Desulforapulum autotrophicum HRM2: one gene and its partner. Each later gene encodes a partner of the first gene's protein in a complex. Links are inferred from orthologs where the notes say so. Each region holds a gene or a part of one and is shown on either strand. Other genes may lie near its edges. The genes, in order: metK and groL.

What was found.
Region 2: the proteins of metK (region 1) and groL are in contact, whole or in part, in a cryo-EM structure (PDB 8P4O), measured with the Escherichia coli proteins. The link is inferred for Desulforapulum autotrophicum HRM2 from one-to-one orthologs.

What each region holds. Positions count from the first base shown.
Region 1 is NC_012108.1:2,643,017-2,650,000, forward strand. What follows is about bases 1,262-4,191. They hold metK (methionine adenosyltransferase), read right to left. Parts: upstream 3,345-4,191; coding sequence 2,178-3,344; downstream 1,262-2,177. Other genes in these bases: ahcY (adenosylhomocysteinase), read right to left, coding at 1,262-2,149; HRM2_RS11550 (adenosine kinase), read left to right, coding at 3,469-4,191. Outside these bases: HRM2_RS11535 (energy-coupling factor ABC transporter ATP-binding protein), read left to right, coding at 1-465; more of ahcY, read right to left, coding at 710-1,261; more of HRM2_RS11550, read left to right, coding at 4,192-4,449; HRM2_RS11555 (class I SAM-dependent methyltransferase), read right to left, coding at 4,433-5,407; HRM2_RS11560 (amidase), read left to right, coding at 5,517-6,984. UniProt on the Escherichia coli protein: Catalyzes the formation of S-adenosylmethionine (AdoMet) from methionine and ATP.
Region 2 is NC_012108.1:3,471,984-3,479,029, reverse strand. Bases 1,837-4,828 are described here. They hold groL (chaperonin GroEL), read left to right. Parts: upstream 1,837-2,503; coding sequence 2,504-4,153; downstream 4,154-4,828. Other genes in these bases: tolQ (protein TolQ), read left to right, coding at 4,303-4,828; groES (co-chaperone GroES), read left to right, coding at 2,137-2,424; HRM2_RS15115 (FmdB family zinc ribbon protein), read left to right, coding at 1,837-2,058. Also shown: protease modulator HflC, read left to right, coding at 1-838; HRM2_RS26100 (30S ribosomal protein bS22), read right to left, coding at 917-1,015; HRM2_RS15120 (hypothetical protein), read left to right, coding at 1,142-1,687; more of HRM2_RS15115, read left to right, coding at 1,786-1,836; more of tolQ, read left to right, coding at 4,829-5,013; protein TolR, read left to right, coding at 5,013-5,435; HRM2_RS15090 (TonB family protein), read left to right, coding at 5,445-6,419; Tol-Pal system beta propeller repeat protein TolB, read left to right, coding at 6,427-7,046.

The DNA of each region.
Region 1 (6,984 bases):
TTCCAGGATGCTGATGACCAGCTGTTCTGTCCCACGGTGGTGGACGATGTGGCCTTTGGCCCCCTTAACCTCGGGCTTTCACCGGACAAGGCCCGGCTAAGGGCACAAAAGATACTTTCCGACCTTGGGATTGCCGACCTTGAAACAGCTATTACCCACAGGCTTTCCGGCGGTCAGAAGCGCCTGGTGGCACTTGCTGCGGTGCTTGCCATGGAACCCCGGGTGCTGCTTCTTGATGAACCCACTGCCGGCCTTGACAACCAGGTCAAAGCGACCCTTGTCAAAATTTTAAACAGCCTTGATATTGCCCATGTGGTTATTTCCCATGAGTTCAACTTTCTTACTTCCGTGACAGACCGGGTTTTTTCAATGGAAAACGGTAAAATACTAACGGATGACGAGGTCAGCGTCCACCAGCATGAGCACATGCACAAGCTCGGCAACCGACCCCATAAACACATTTAGGGGGACAGATGTAAATCTGTCCCCCTAAACGAAATAAAATGAAACTCGTATCATTCCGGCAACCGAAGGAAGGTATTGTCCTCCGCTCAGTCTCGCAGCCTGTCCTGGGCTGCTCCGAGGGAAACGGCAGCTCCTTCAGCGTCCATGCTGACCGCTGCCGTTTAATCCGCTACGGGCAAAACCTCCCCCCGGTCGCCTCTGCTGTCGAACATTCAAGTTTCATGCTTTGTTGTTGCCATGCCGTTTAGTACCGGTAGTGATCCGGTTTGAACGGCCCGTTCACTGGCACGCCAATGTAGTCAGCCTGCTCCTGGGAGAGCTTTGTCACCTTAACCCCGAGGATGTCCAGGTGAAGGCGGGCCACCTCCTCGTCGAGTTCCTTGGGCAGGATGTACACCTTGTTTTCAAGGTCTTCCTTGGCAAGCTTGATCTGGGCCAGGGTCTGGTTGGTGAAGCTGTTGCTCATGACAAAGCTTGGGTGGCCGGTTGCACATCCAAGGTTCACAAGCCGTCCTTCGGCTAAAACGATGATGGATTTACCAGACGCTAGGGTCCACTTGTCCACCTGGGGTTTGATAACGGTCTTGGTGTTGGCCGGGTTTTTCTCAAAAAAAGCCATCTCAATCTCGTTGTCAAAGTGGCCGATGTTGCAGAGGATGGCCTCGTTTCTCATCTTTTCCATGTGCTCGGCCCGGATGACCTGGTAGTTACCCGTGGCGGTTACAAAGATGTCTCCCTGGGGGGCAGCCTCTTCCATGGTCATGACCTGGAACCCTTCCATTGCAGCCTGGAGGGCGCAGATGGGGTCGATTTCGGTGATGATAATCCTGGCACCGTATCCCTTCATTGAGGCGGCGCAACCCTTGCCCACATCGCCATAACCTGCAACCACAACCACCTTACCGGCCAGCATCACATCTGTGGCTCGCTTGATGCCGTCTGCCAGGGATTCCCTGCAGCCGTAGAGGTTGTCAAACTTTGATTTGGTCACTGAATCGTTCACGTTGATGGCCGGAAAAAGCAGCTCTTTTTTGGTCGCAAGGTGATAGAGTCTGTGAACCCCGGTGGTGGTCTCTTCTGAAACCCCCCGAATTTTTTTGGCAATCCCGGTCCACTTAGTGGGGTTCTCTTTATAACCCTGTTTAAGCCGGTTCATCAGGGCAATCTCGTCTGCACTGCCTGAAATATTGTCCAAAAGGGAAGGGGTCGCTTCCACCCTGAAACCCTGGTGGACATATAGGGTGGCGTCACCGCCGTCGTCCACGATCAGATCAGGACCGGTTCCGTCTGGCCAGGTCAGGGCCTGCTCCGTGCACCACCAGAAATCTTCAAGGGATTCACCCTTCCAGGCAAAAACAGCCGCAGATCCCTTGTCGGCAATGGCAGCCGCTGCATGGTCCTGGGTGGAGAAGATGTTACAGGTGGCCCATCTCAGGTCTGCACCCAATTCGTAAAGGGTGTCAATGAGCATGGCCGTCTGTATGGTCATGTGGAGACTTCCCATGATCTTGAACCCCTTGAGGGGTTTTTCCTGTCCGTATTTTTTCCTGAGGGCCATCAGCCCGGGCATCTCTTTTTCCGAGAGCTGCATGTCCTTGTGGCCATCCATGGCAAGGGCAATGTCTTTGACCTTATAGTTAAGATTTGGGTCCAGGGGCATTACCCTGGTTGGGTTTGCTGTCATGTATATACTCCTTAAAGTTAAACAGGCGTTATAAGCCTGCTCGTTCTCTGATCTCTTCTACCTTGTCGGTTCTTTCCCAGGTGAAATCGGGATCATTTCTTCCGAAATGGCCGTAGGCAGCTGTTTTTCTGTAGATGGGGCGCTTCAGATCCAGGGTCCGGATAATCCCTGCAGGTTTGAGTTCAAAAACCTCCCGAACAATTTCAACGGCCCTTTTTTCCGAGATGTTGCCGGTTCCCATGAAGTCCACAAGAAGGGAGACTGGTTCTGCCACGCCAATGGCATAGGCCATCTGGATTTCACATTTATTGGCAAGGCCTGCGGCAACGAGGTTTTTGGCAATGTAACGTCCCATGTATGAAGCACTTCTATCCACCTTGGAGGGATCCTTGCCTGAGAAACAGCCGCCGCCGTGGCTTCCCTGTCCGCCGTAGGTGTCAACAATGATCTTTCTGCCAGTGAGGCCGCAATCTCCCATGGGGCCGCCAATGACAAACTTACCGGTGGGGTTGATGAAAAATTTTGTGTCTCCGTCCATCATCTCGGCCGGGATCACCTTTCGGATCACCTCAGTGATGATGGCGTCCTTGAGGGCCTCATGGGTAATATCTGGCTTGTGCTGGGCCGAGACCACGATGGTGTCCACCCGTTTGGGATGCCCGTTCACATACTCGATGGTTACCTGGGATTTTCCGTCGGGTCTCAGAAAATCCAGGGACCCATTTTTTCTCACCCTTGCGAGTCGCTGGGTCAGTTTATGGGCGTAACTTACAGGCATGGGCATGAGTTCAGGGGTCTCGTCGGTTGCAAAGCCGAACATCAGGCCCTGGTCTCCAGCCCCCTGCTCTTTGCCCGCACCCTCATTCACTCCCTGGGCAATGTCCGGGGACTGGTGGTCAATGCTTGTGACCACCGAGCAGGTCTGCCAGTCAAACCCCATGGTGGAAGAGTGGTAGCCAATCTCTTTGATGGTCTGGCGAACGATTTCCGGAATGTCCACATAGCAGTCTGTGGTGATCTCGCCTGCAATCATGGCAAGGCCGGTGGTTACCAGGGTCTCGCAGGCAACCCTGCAGTTTTTATCTTCAGCCATGATGGCATCAAGGATACTGTCTGATATGGCGTCGGCCACCTTGTCGGGGTGCCCCTCGGTTACAGACTCGGATGTAAACAGCGTGGATATGGGTTCTGTCATGGTTCAACTCCTTATTTGATTGATAATCATTTCAAATTAAGCTATCACCTATAACACATTTGATATGTATAATAAAAAGAAAATAACCCCTGGGTGGGATTTTTTTCAATAAAATCAAGGAGAGATGATGGTGGACAGCAGCACACGAATTACGGGGATCGGCAGTGCCCTGGTGGATCTTTTGATCAATGAAACAGATGGATTCCTTGAGGCCCTTGGCAAGGAAAAGGGGGGTATGACCCTGGTTGAGCACCATGACCAGGAAGAAATTCTTGGAAGAAGCACTGAAAAACCGGTGGTAGTTCCCGGCGGCGCTGCATGCAACACCATTGTGGGAACGGCTAAACTTGGGGGCGAGGCCCGGTTCATCGGCATGCGGGGAACCGATGCCTATGGGGACCAGTATGAGGCGGCCCTGAGGCGGTTCAATGTTGAACCGTTGTTTAATGTTTCGACCAGCACAACCGGCCGGGTGCTTTCTGTCATTACCCCGGATGCCCAGCGGTCCATGTTCACCCACCTTGGGGCCTCGGTTGAGATGGACCCATTAAAGGTGCTGCCCGAGCTGTTCACGGACACGGCCATTGCCGTGATCGAAGGGTATCTGCTGTTCAACCCTGATCTGATGCTGGCATCCCTGAAGAGCGCAAAGGCTGCCGGGGCAAAGATCGCCCTTGACCTTGCAAGCTTTGAGGTGGTCGAAGCGTCAAGGCCTATTCTTGCCGATATCATAGCTGACTACGTTGATATCCTCATTGCCAATGAAGACGAGGCAAAAGCCTATACCGGTTTTACGGACGAGTCTGCCGCCCTCAAGGCCCTGTCAAAGAATGTTGATATCTCTGTTCTCAAAGTCGGTAAACGCGGTTCCCATGTGGCGGCAAATGGCCGGAAGATCCGGATTGACCCCCAGAAGGGCAAAGAGGCAGTGGATACAACGGGCGCAGGGGATCTATGGGCCTCGGGTTTTCTCTACGGGGTTGCCCACGGATATTCCCTTGAACAAAGCGGTAAGATCGGATCCGCCTGTGGGTATGAGGTTTGCCAGGTGGTGGGTGCCCAGGTTCCGGACAAGGCCTGGGACAGGATCAAACAGCTCCTTTAGGAAAAAGTTTCCAGACAAGGGTGCCGGTTGTACCGGTCTGATCCTTTTTTATGGTGTTGCCGTGGGCCAGGGAATCCAGATAGGAACGGATGGTCTGTCTGAGTACAGTTTCGGGCTGATCAGACACCTTCTGGAAAAAGGCAAGCCGGGTCTCAAGTTCTTCGTCAATGGTGACGGTCTGCTCCCAGGAGATGGCGTCCCATGAAAGCTCAGGCAGAAAACCCATGGCCACCAGGAGGTTGAATTTTATCATCAGGGTCTGGGGCTTGTCATCCAGGGGCGTTCCCATAATTCTCAGCCATAGTTCATCCAGGATGGGGTGGGTGCGTCTTGCAGCCCATCCCCTGATGGCGCAGGCGTTTTTTGATGTGGCCATCATGCGGTTGAGGGCCTCGGGTGTTGCAATGGCAGGCGACATAAAGGCGAGGGTCAGATCAAAATGCCGGTGCCACCCCAGGGCTTTGATATCGGCCCTGTCCCAGTCCATGCACACCAGTTTGATCCTGCCTTCAAGGGCTTTAGGAATATTTTCCCGGCACCGGTCAAGCATACCCCGGGAGAAATCAATGGCGGTCACCCTTGCTCCCCGGTCTGCCAGGGCCGTTGCCAGAAGGCCTGTTCCGCATCCGATGTCAAGGATCTCCATCTTGTCCATCAGAAGGCCTTTGTTTTCAAACATCGTTAGGGTTTTGTCTATCCTTCTGGATGCGACTTCATTGTCTCCCCTGTCATAGGCTATGGACGCCCGATCCCAGAATTCAGGCGTTGAAAACCCCTTGTGAACGTCAAATGAATCGTGTTTGTCGATCCTGCGCCACTGGTCTGTCCAGAACTGCGTTGAAAAGACATTGCTGCTTTTTTTCAATGGTTTCTCCCCGGCTTTAAAAACGATGATCCATGAACGATGGCAACAGGGCAATCTGGCACCCCTGTCCTGGTTGACAAATAGGCCTCGCATCCCCCAGGTCTGTCCAAACTTTGCTTGACCTTTCCTGATGGTTTCTTATACCTTTGAACAACATTTGTCCATTCCATCAAAACAACCTTTGACTCAAAGGCAGGTGATCATGTCGGTTTATGACCTTAAGACCCCTTCTTTTCCAGAACTTACAGGCCTGGGACTTAAACTTTCAGCAGGAATGCTTGGAAATCCACTGCTCCAAAGCCTACTTGCACCCCGGCTGTTAAGGGATGCAGGGATCACAAGGTTCAGAACCCTTGCCTTTGATGAAGATCCAAGTTTCACACCCATTCATGGGTTTGAGGACCAGCCCCTTGATTTTGTGGGTGGGATAATTGATCCGATTGCCGAGTTTACATCCTCCCTCAAGGCTGATTTCCCCTGTACTCGTTCCGGGGTAATGGCCTATGTTCACGCCTATCAAAGGGGGGAGAGCGATCCCGTAGAGGTGGCGTCAAAAATTGTCAATGCCGTTGATAAAAACAACGCTGAGCCCCAAAGCATGAATATTTTCATCGCCATGGACAGAAAGGATCTCATGGTCCAGGCCCAGGCCTCAAAACAGCGAATCGACCATGGAACCTCCCTGGGTCTCTTTGACGGTGTGCCCGTTGCCGTAAAGGATGAATTTGATCAGGTTCCCTATCCCACAACCGTTGGCACCTCGTTTTTGGGAAAAAAACCTGCCATTGAAGACGCCACTGTGGTGGCCCGACTTCGAAGCCAGGGGGCACTGCTGGTGGGCAAGGCCAATATGCACGAGATCGGCATTAATCCCAACGGGCTCAACGTCCACTTTGGCGCGGTTCGCAACCCCTATCATCTTGACCATGATGCGGGCGGCAGTTCAAGCGGACCGGCAGCAGCAGTGGCCCTAGGCCTTGTGCCCGTGGCAATCGGTGCCGACGGTGGCGGCAGTATCCGGGTGCCTGCAGGGTATTGCGGGGTTCTTGGCCTCAAGCCCACCTTTGGCCGGGTAAGCGAGCATGGGGCCGCCCCCCTGTGCTGGAGCGTGGGCCATGCCGGTCCCATTGCAGACACGGTGGCGGATTTGGTGCTTGCATATTCAGTGGTGGCAGGCCGGGACCCCAGGGATAAAAGGTCCCTTGTTCAACCCCAGGTGACGGTTCAGGGGTGGGACAATGCCGACCTTACTGGTCTTCGCATCGGCGTGTTCAACGATTGGAACCACCATAGTGACGGTCCGTGCAGCAATAGCTGCGATCATATGGTTGAACAGTTCAAGGGGGCCGGTGCCAGGGTCAAAGCGATTGAAATTGCCGAGCTTGACGCCATGCGGGTGGCCCATTCCATCCTGATCCTCTCTGAAATGGCAGCTGCCATGTCGGCCTACAAAAAGCATCTCAAAAAAATGGGGGCAGGGGTGAGGATCAACCTCTCCCTGGCACGACTGCTCAGGGCTACAGATTATGTCAATGCCCAGCGCATGCGAACACGGGCCATAAAAATTTTCAATACTGTTTTTAAAACCGTTGATGCCATTGTATCTCCGGGTTCGGCCACCGTGGTTCCCCGGATTCCCCAGGGATTTGAAACAGCCGGCTGGTCTGCGA
Region 2 (7,046 bases), 830 kb from region 1 along the record:
TGGAAAGGTGGTTGGATCACCCGTGACGGAACCGGGGTTGAAATTTAAGGTACCCTTTGTGCAGAAGGCCACCTATTTTCCGAAAAACCTTCAGGAATGGGATGGTGACCCGGGTCAGGTGCCGACCAAGGACAAGACTTTTTTATGGGTAGATACATTTGCCCGCTGGAAGATCGTTGATCCTGTGAAGTACTTTCAGACGGTGAACAATATGGTGAGCGCCATGGGGCGACTGGACGACATCATCGATCCGGCCATGCGTAACTTTCTGACCTCGTTCAGGCTTGTGGAAAGTGTCAGAAACAGCGACCGACCCATGGATACCTTTGACGCCATGGATGGGGAGAGTGAGGGTGATCAGGCTTCCCAGTATAAGATAAAGGTGGGCAGGAGTGAGCTTACACGCCGGATTCTTGAGCAGGCCCAGCCAAAGCTTGAACCCTTTGGTATTGAAATTGTGGACGTAAAGATCAAGCGCATCAACTATGTTGAAAAGGTCAGGGATGCGGTCTACGGGCGGATGATTGCCGAGCGAAGGCAGATTGCTGAAAAGTATCGGTCGGAAGGCCGGGGTGAGGCAAGCAATATTCGGGGTGACAAGGAAAAAGAACTGCAGAAGATTCGTTCTGAGGCCTACAAAACGGCCCAGGAACTTAAAGGAACGGCAGATGCTGAAGCGGCCCGGATTTATGCCGAGGCCTACGGGGTGGATACTGACTTTTACGCCTTTGTAAGAACCCTTGACGTCTACAAGGAGTCCCTCGACAGTACGACCACGCTTGTGCTCTCAACTGATTCAGAGTTCATGAAGTATTTCAAGAAGATCAAAACCAATTAAAGTGGCCCATTAAAATGAGTGCGGGGTGGTGAAACTGTTTCTGTTTCACAACCCCGCAACCCATATCCTCAAGTCCGCTTATTTCCCCTTACGCCTCTGGTGCCTTGTTCGTGCAAGGAGTTTTCTGTGCTTATGCTTTCTCATCTTTTTTCTTCGTTTCTTTATAACACTACCCAAAAAAATCACCCCCTTCATAGGAATTTTCTATCTGATTTTAACTGTTTGACCGTATGATCTGTTAATCGTTATACATAGCACACCCTACCTGAATCTGTCCATTGTTTTTTAAAGGAGGCCCACGGGATGAAAGAGTATCAGTTGTTTGACCAAGCCCAGATCAAAGCGGTTGAAGAAGCAGTCAGTATAGCTGAAGAGTTGGTGAGTAATTATTTTAAAATGTCTTCAAGCCAGTGGTTTAAAAGCCGCTATGATGTGAGGACAACAATAAATCTGGCAGACCATGAGCGGGTGGTTGGACCCTTTGCCCAGGTGGTAGGATATGAGGCAAGAAAAAAGGATGTTCCCTTTGGGTCGTCGGCCTTTAACTTCTATCGGGTCTGTCTTCAGGATGGGACCATTTTAAAGGCTGTTGAAGAAAAAGAGGGGTTTCAGCTCTTTCCCTTTGTTCTTTATGTGGTGGTCCATGAGCTTGTTCACGTTGTCAGGTTTACCAAATTCCAGCAGATATATGAGGCAGCAACCACCCATGAAACGGCCATGGAGGAAGAAAGGAAGGTCCATGCACTTACCTTGAAAATTCTTAAACCGGTCCGGCTTGCGGGCCTTGCCCTTATTCTTGAATACTATGGAGAAAGGTCTGTAAAACCGGGCTTTGACAAACTGGTTTAAATTTTAACTCTTACTCCTTGACAAGGAATAAAGACTGACTACATTATCATTGTTTTTGAGACACATGAACATCAAATTTATTTGGAGAACAGATTAAAATGCCTATTTATGAGTATGAATGCTTAAACTGCAAAAGGATTGAGGAGGTCTTTCAGAAAATGTCGGACGCACCCTTGACCACATGCAGTCATTGCCAGGGAAAACTTCAGAAACTTATCTCCCACAGTTCATTTCATTTAAAAGGTTCTGGCTGGTACGTCACGGATTACGGCGGATCCAAGTCCGGCGGGTCAACCCCTCCAAAAGAGACGACGGCGGCTTGTGCAAAATCCTGCGAAGCCCCTAAACCGGCCGTTAAAAAGGACGAGTAACTCCCTTTTTTCATCCCCGGAGTTGCCACACCATAATCGTTAAACGTAAATTAATTATTTGTTAAGGAGAATTAGATCATGAGTTTAAGACCTTTGCAGGACAGAATTCTTGTTGAGCGAGTTCAAGAGACAGAAAAAACAAAGGGCGGCATTATTATTCCAGATACCGCAAAAGAAAAACCCGCCGAGGGTAAGGTTGTTGCTTCAGGAAACGGTCGTGTGGGTGAAGACGGAAAACTGATTCCCATGGATCTCAAGGTTGGCGACACCATCCTTTTCAGCAAGTACGGCGGAACCGAGGTTAAAATTGACGGGACGGATTATCTGATCATGCGCCAGGATGACGTGCTTGGCGTTATCGAGTAAATATATTCAATTCTCTTTTCGCACAACAAAATAGAACAGATACATTAAATCAAACTATATATTATGGAGGAACCAATAGATGGCTAAAGAAATCAAATATGCTGCAAAAGCCCGTGAAGCAATGCTCAAGGGCGTACAAACCCTTGCAGATGCAGTTGTTGTAACCCTTGGACCCAAGGGCAGAAACGTTGTTATCGAGAAATCCTGGGGATCGCCCCTTGTTACGAAAGATGGTGTGACTGTTGCAAAAGAGATTGACCTTGAGAATAAGTTTGAGAACATGGGCGCCCAGATGGTAAAAGAGGTGTCAAGCAAGACAAGTGACATGGCTGGCGACGGAACCACCACTGCAACTGTTCTTGCAAGGGCCATCTATGAAGAGGGTCAGAAACTTGTTGTGGCCGGCAACAACCCCATGGGTATCAAGAGGGGTATCGATCTTGCTGTGGAAAAGATTATTGCAGAGCTCGAGGCCATCAGCAAACCCACCAAGGATCAGAAGGAAATTGCCCAGATTGGAACCATCTCAGCCAACAGTGATGAGACCATTGGTAATATCATTGCAGAGGCCATGGGCAAGGTTGGTAAAGAGGGTGTTATCACCGTTGAAGAGGCAAAATCAATGGAGACCACCCTGGACGTTGTTGAGGGTATGCAGTTTGACCGCGGTTATCTTTCTCCCTACTTTGCAACCAATGCAGAGAAGATGGTTGCCGAGATGGACAATCCCTATATTCTCATCTGCGACAAGAAAATCTCCAGCATGAAAGATCTTCTCCCGGTGCTTGAAGAGGTTGCCAAGCTTGGCAAACCCCTGGTCATCGTGGCTGAAGACATTGAAGGCGAAGCCCTTGCCACACTGGTTGTGAACAAGATTCGCGGCACCTTGAACGTTGCAGCTGTCAAGGCTCCTGGATTCGGCGATAGAAGAAAGGCAATGCTTGAAGATCTTGCCATCCTCACAGGCGGCCAGGTTGTTTCCGAGGATGTCGGACTTAAGCTTGAAAATGTAGGCGTCAACGACCTTGGCCAGGCCAAGTCCGTAGTGATCGACAAGGACAACACAACCATCATCGACGGTGCCGGTGCCAGGGAAAATCTTGAAGGCAGGGTTAAGATGATCCGTGCCCAGATCGACGAGACATCCTCTGATTATGATCGTGAGAAGCTACAGGAGCGCCTTGCAAAACTCATCGGCGGTGTAGCCGTTATCAGCGTGGGTGCTGCAACCGAGACTGAGATGAAAGAGAAAAAGGCAAGGGTTGAGGATGCACTCAATGCAACCCGTGCAGCCGTTGAGGAGGGTGTTGTTCCCGGCGGTGGCGTTGCCCTTGTTCGCTGTATCTCCCTCCTTGCCGGCCTTGGCGAGAGTGAAGAGGAGAAGCTTGGAGTTAAAGTGGTTGCCAGGGCAATTGAAGAGCCCCTTCGACAGATTGCAAACAATGCAGGCGTTGAAGGTTCTGTTGTTATCAATGCCGTAAAAGAAGGTAAGGGTTCCTTTGGTTACAATGCAAGGACCAACGTGTATGAGGATCTTATCGAAGCTGGTGTTATTGATCCTAAAAAAGTTGTTCGTTTTGCCCTTCAGAATGCGGCAAGTGTTGCATCCATCATGCTCACCACTGAAGCCATGATCGCTGACAAGCCCGAAGAGAAAGACGGCGGAATGCCTGGTGGAATGCCCGGTGGTGGAATGGGCGGAATGGGTGGAATGGGCGGAATGATGTAACCCAAAACACCTGAATAGTGTTACACAAGCCCCTGTGCATACTTTTGCGCAGGGGCTTTTATCGTGGAGCACTTGACATTTGATGACGGCTCATATATTTTATCAGTTTTGAACCCCGATACCTGTAACACATAGATGTGGACATATTTATGACTCCTGAAACAAGCGGAATTTTTCATATGCTGAGCAATGCCGGGCTTGTTGTTAAGCTTGTGCTTCTGCTGCTCTTGTTCTTTTCCATCACCTCCTGGGCCATTATTTTCATCAAGTACAGATATGTTAAAAAGGCCTATGGTGAATCCGTTGACTTTACTGATCTTTTCTGGCAGTGCCGGAATCTTTCAGATGCCTTTTCAAAGGCCAAGGTCTTGAAACAGAGCCCGGTTGCCCGGGTGTTTGTAGCCGGTTACCTTGAGATTAAAAGAGCATCGGAACCCAGCGGGGAAGGGGTCGGTGAAAAAAGAGCCACGGACACGAATTTCATGGGGCTTGGTAATGTGAAACGGGCACTGAGGCGGTCCATCAACCTTGAGGTCAGACGTCTGTCCCAGCTGGTGCCCTTCCTTGCCACGGCCGGAAATACAGCGCCTTTTATCGGACTGTTTGGAACGGTATGGGGTATCATGAACACCTTCCACGGTATCGGTACCACGGGGTCGGCAAGTCTGGCTGTTGTGGCACCGGGTATCTCCGAGGCCTTAGTTGCAACTGCGGCAGGACTTGCAGTTGCCATCCCAGCGGTGATTGCCTACAATTATTTTACTGACAGAATCAGGGTGCTTGATTCTGAACTCCAGAGCTTTGCCGCAGATCTTCTCAACATCATTGAGCGGGATATTCATAAGCAAAGGGGGGTGTGATGCAGTCAGGTCACGGCAGTTTCGGCAATGACCAGCTCATGGGCGAGATCAACGTTACTCCCTTTGTTGATGTCATGCTGGTTTTACTTATCATTTTTATGGTCACGGCTCCCATGATGGTCCAGGGGGTTGATGTGAACCTTCCCCAGGTGAGTTCCACCCCCCTTGCCAAGGAAGAAGAGTCCCTGGTGATCTCCATTAAGGTCGACGGCCAGGTTTTTATCAACGACCAGGTTGCAGATGTGACAAACCTTACCGAGAAGCTCAGAGCCATCTTTGGCAACGTTGAAAACAGGGGAGTTCTCCTGAAGGCTGACCGGGAGGTCCCCTACGGGGTGGTAGTCAATGTCATGTCCCGGGTACGCCTTGCGGGGGTGACAACCCTGGGCCTGATTACACTTCCTGCGGAAGATAAGTCCTGATTGGCTGAAATGGATGCTTTTTACCCATCATCCAGTCCCCAGGGAGCTGATCGTCTGAGTTCGGGTTCGGACGAGTCTGGTTTTAGAGGCGTCTGGGGCCTCACTCTCTGCCTGTGCTCTGTGCTTGTGCATATTGCCCTTGCATGGGGTCTGTTTTTCGTCCAGAGCATCCCTCCAAAACGGGTCTTGCCACTGGTCATTCAGGTGGATCTTGTCTCCCTGTCCCTGCCCGGCGAAGTCTCAGCCACCCTGGGGGATGCTGTGGAAGCCGACGTCAAGGAAGAACCGGTGATTCAACCGCCACCCAAGCCAGCAGCAGTTAAAACGCCTGTAAAGCAGACAGTGACTGTCCCGGAGCGTGTTGTTCACCCCCCAGAACCCGAAAGCGTTGCAGAAAAAATCACTGAACCGGTAAAGGCTCCAGAACCCGTCCAGGCAGCTGAACCCGACCGGAAACTTGCGTTAAAGAAAAAGACATTTAAGGCGGACAAAGTAATGGAAAGTGCCAGAAAATCCATTGCGAAAAAAGTGGAAACATCGACACCTTCGGCCGACAACACCCTTGAACGGGCCTTTTCAAGGCTTGAGAAGGCAGTTGAAGCCCAGGCCGGTTCAAGGCCTGTGACAGGTGTGACTGGTGTAACCGGTGTGACCGGTGTGACCGGTGCTGGCGCAAAGGGTGATAAAACAGAGTTAACGGCAATTGATCTCTACAATGTTGAGTTGATGTATAGAATCCGTCAGAACTGGGCCTTTAATGAGCGGCTTGCAAATGCCGAACAAGGAATTCGGGCAGTGGTGCTGATCAAAATTTTACAGAACGGGCAGATCAGGGATGTGTGGTTTGAGACCCGGTCCGGGAATCGCTATCTTGATGAGTCAGCCCTGAAAGCGGTTAAAAAATCAAACCCTTTACCGCCGCTTCCAAAGGGGTATGTTACCTATGATCTCGGCCTTCAATTTACTCCTTCAGGGTTGAAATAAATATTCCATGGATAAAAAAAGACAACTGTCAAGGGTGATTTCTCCTATCTTTTATGTTGTGCTTGCCTTTCTTGTGTTTGGGCAGGCCGCCGGAAGTTGGGCTCAGCAGGTTTATCTCAACATCAGTGATCCCTTTCTCAGGAAGATTCCCGTTGCCGTACCTTTGTTCAAACCCCTTACGGGTGGGGCTGTTGAGGATCGCCTTGCCGGTGAGGCAAGGGAAATTCTTGTCAGTGACCTTGAGTTTACCGGCTATATGACTATTCTTGACCCATTGTCCTATATTGAAAATCCAGCGACAAAGGGAATTACCCGAACGGATCTCAACTTTAAAAACTGGACCGTCATCGGGTCTGAGCTTGTTGTGACCTGTGGTATTGTCGAGTCGGGCGGTGACCTTGAGCTTAAGATGAGGCTCTTTGATCCTTTTACCGAACGTCTTGTCGTGGGAAAGGTTTACACGGGTAAGGTCAATGACCTGAGGCGGATGATCCATCGTTTTTGCAGTGAAATTTCCTTTCATCTCACCGGTAAATGGGGCGTATTCTCCAGTCGCCTGGCCTTTGTTTCCACCAAGGGAAAAAACAAGGAGATTTTTGTCGCAGAGTTTGATGGGCACAATTCGCG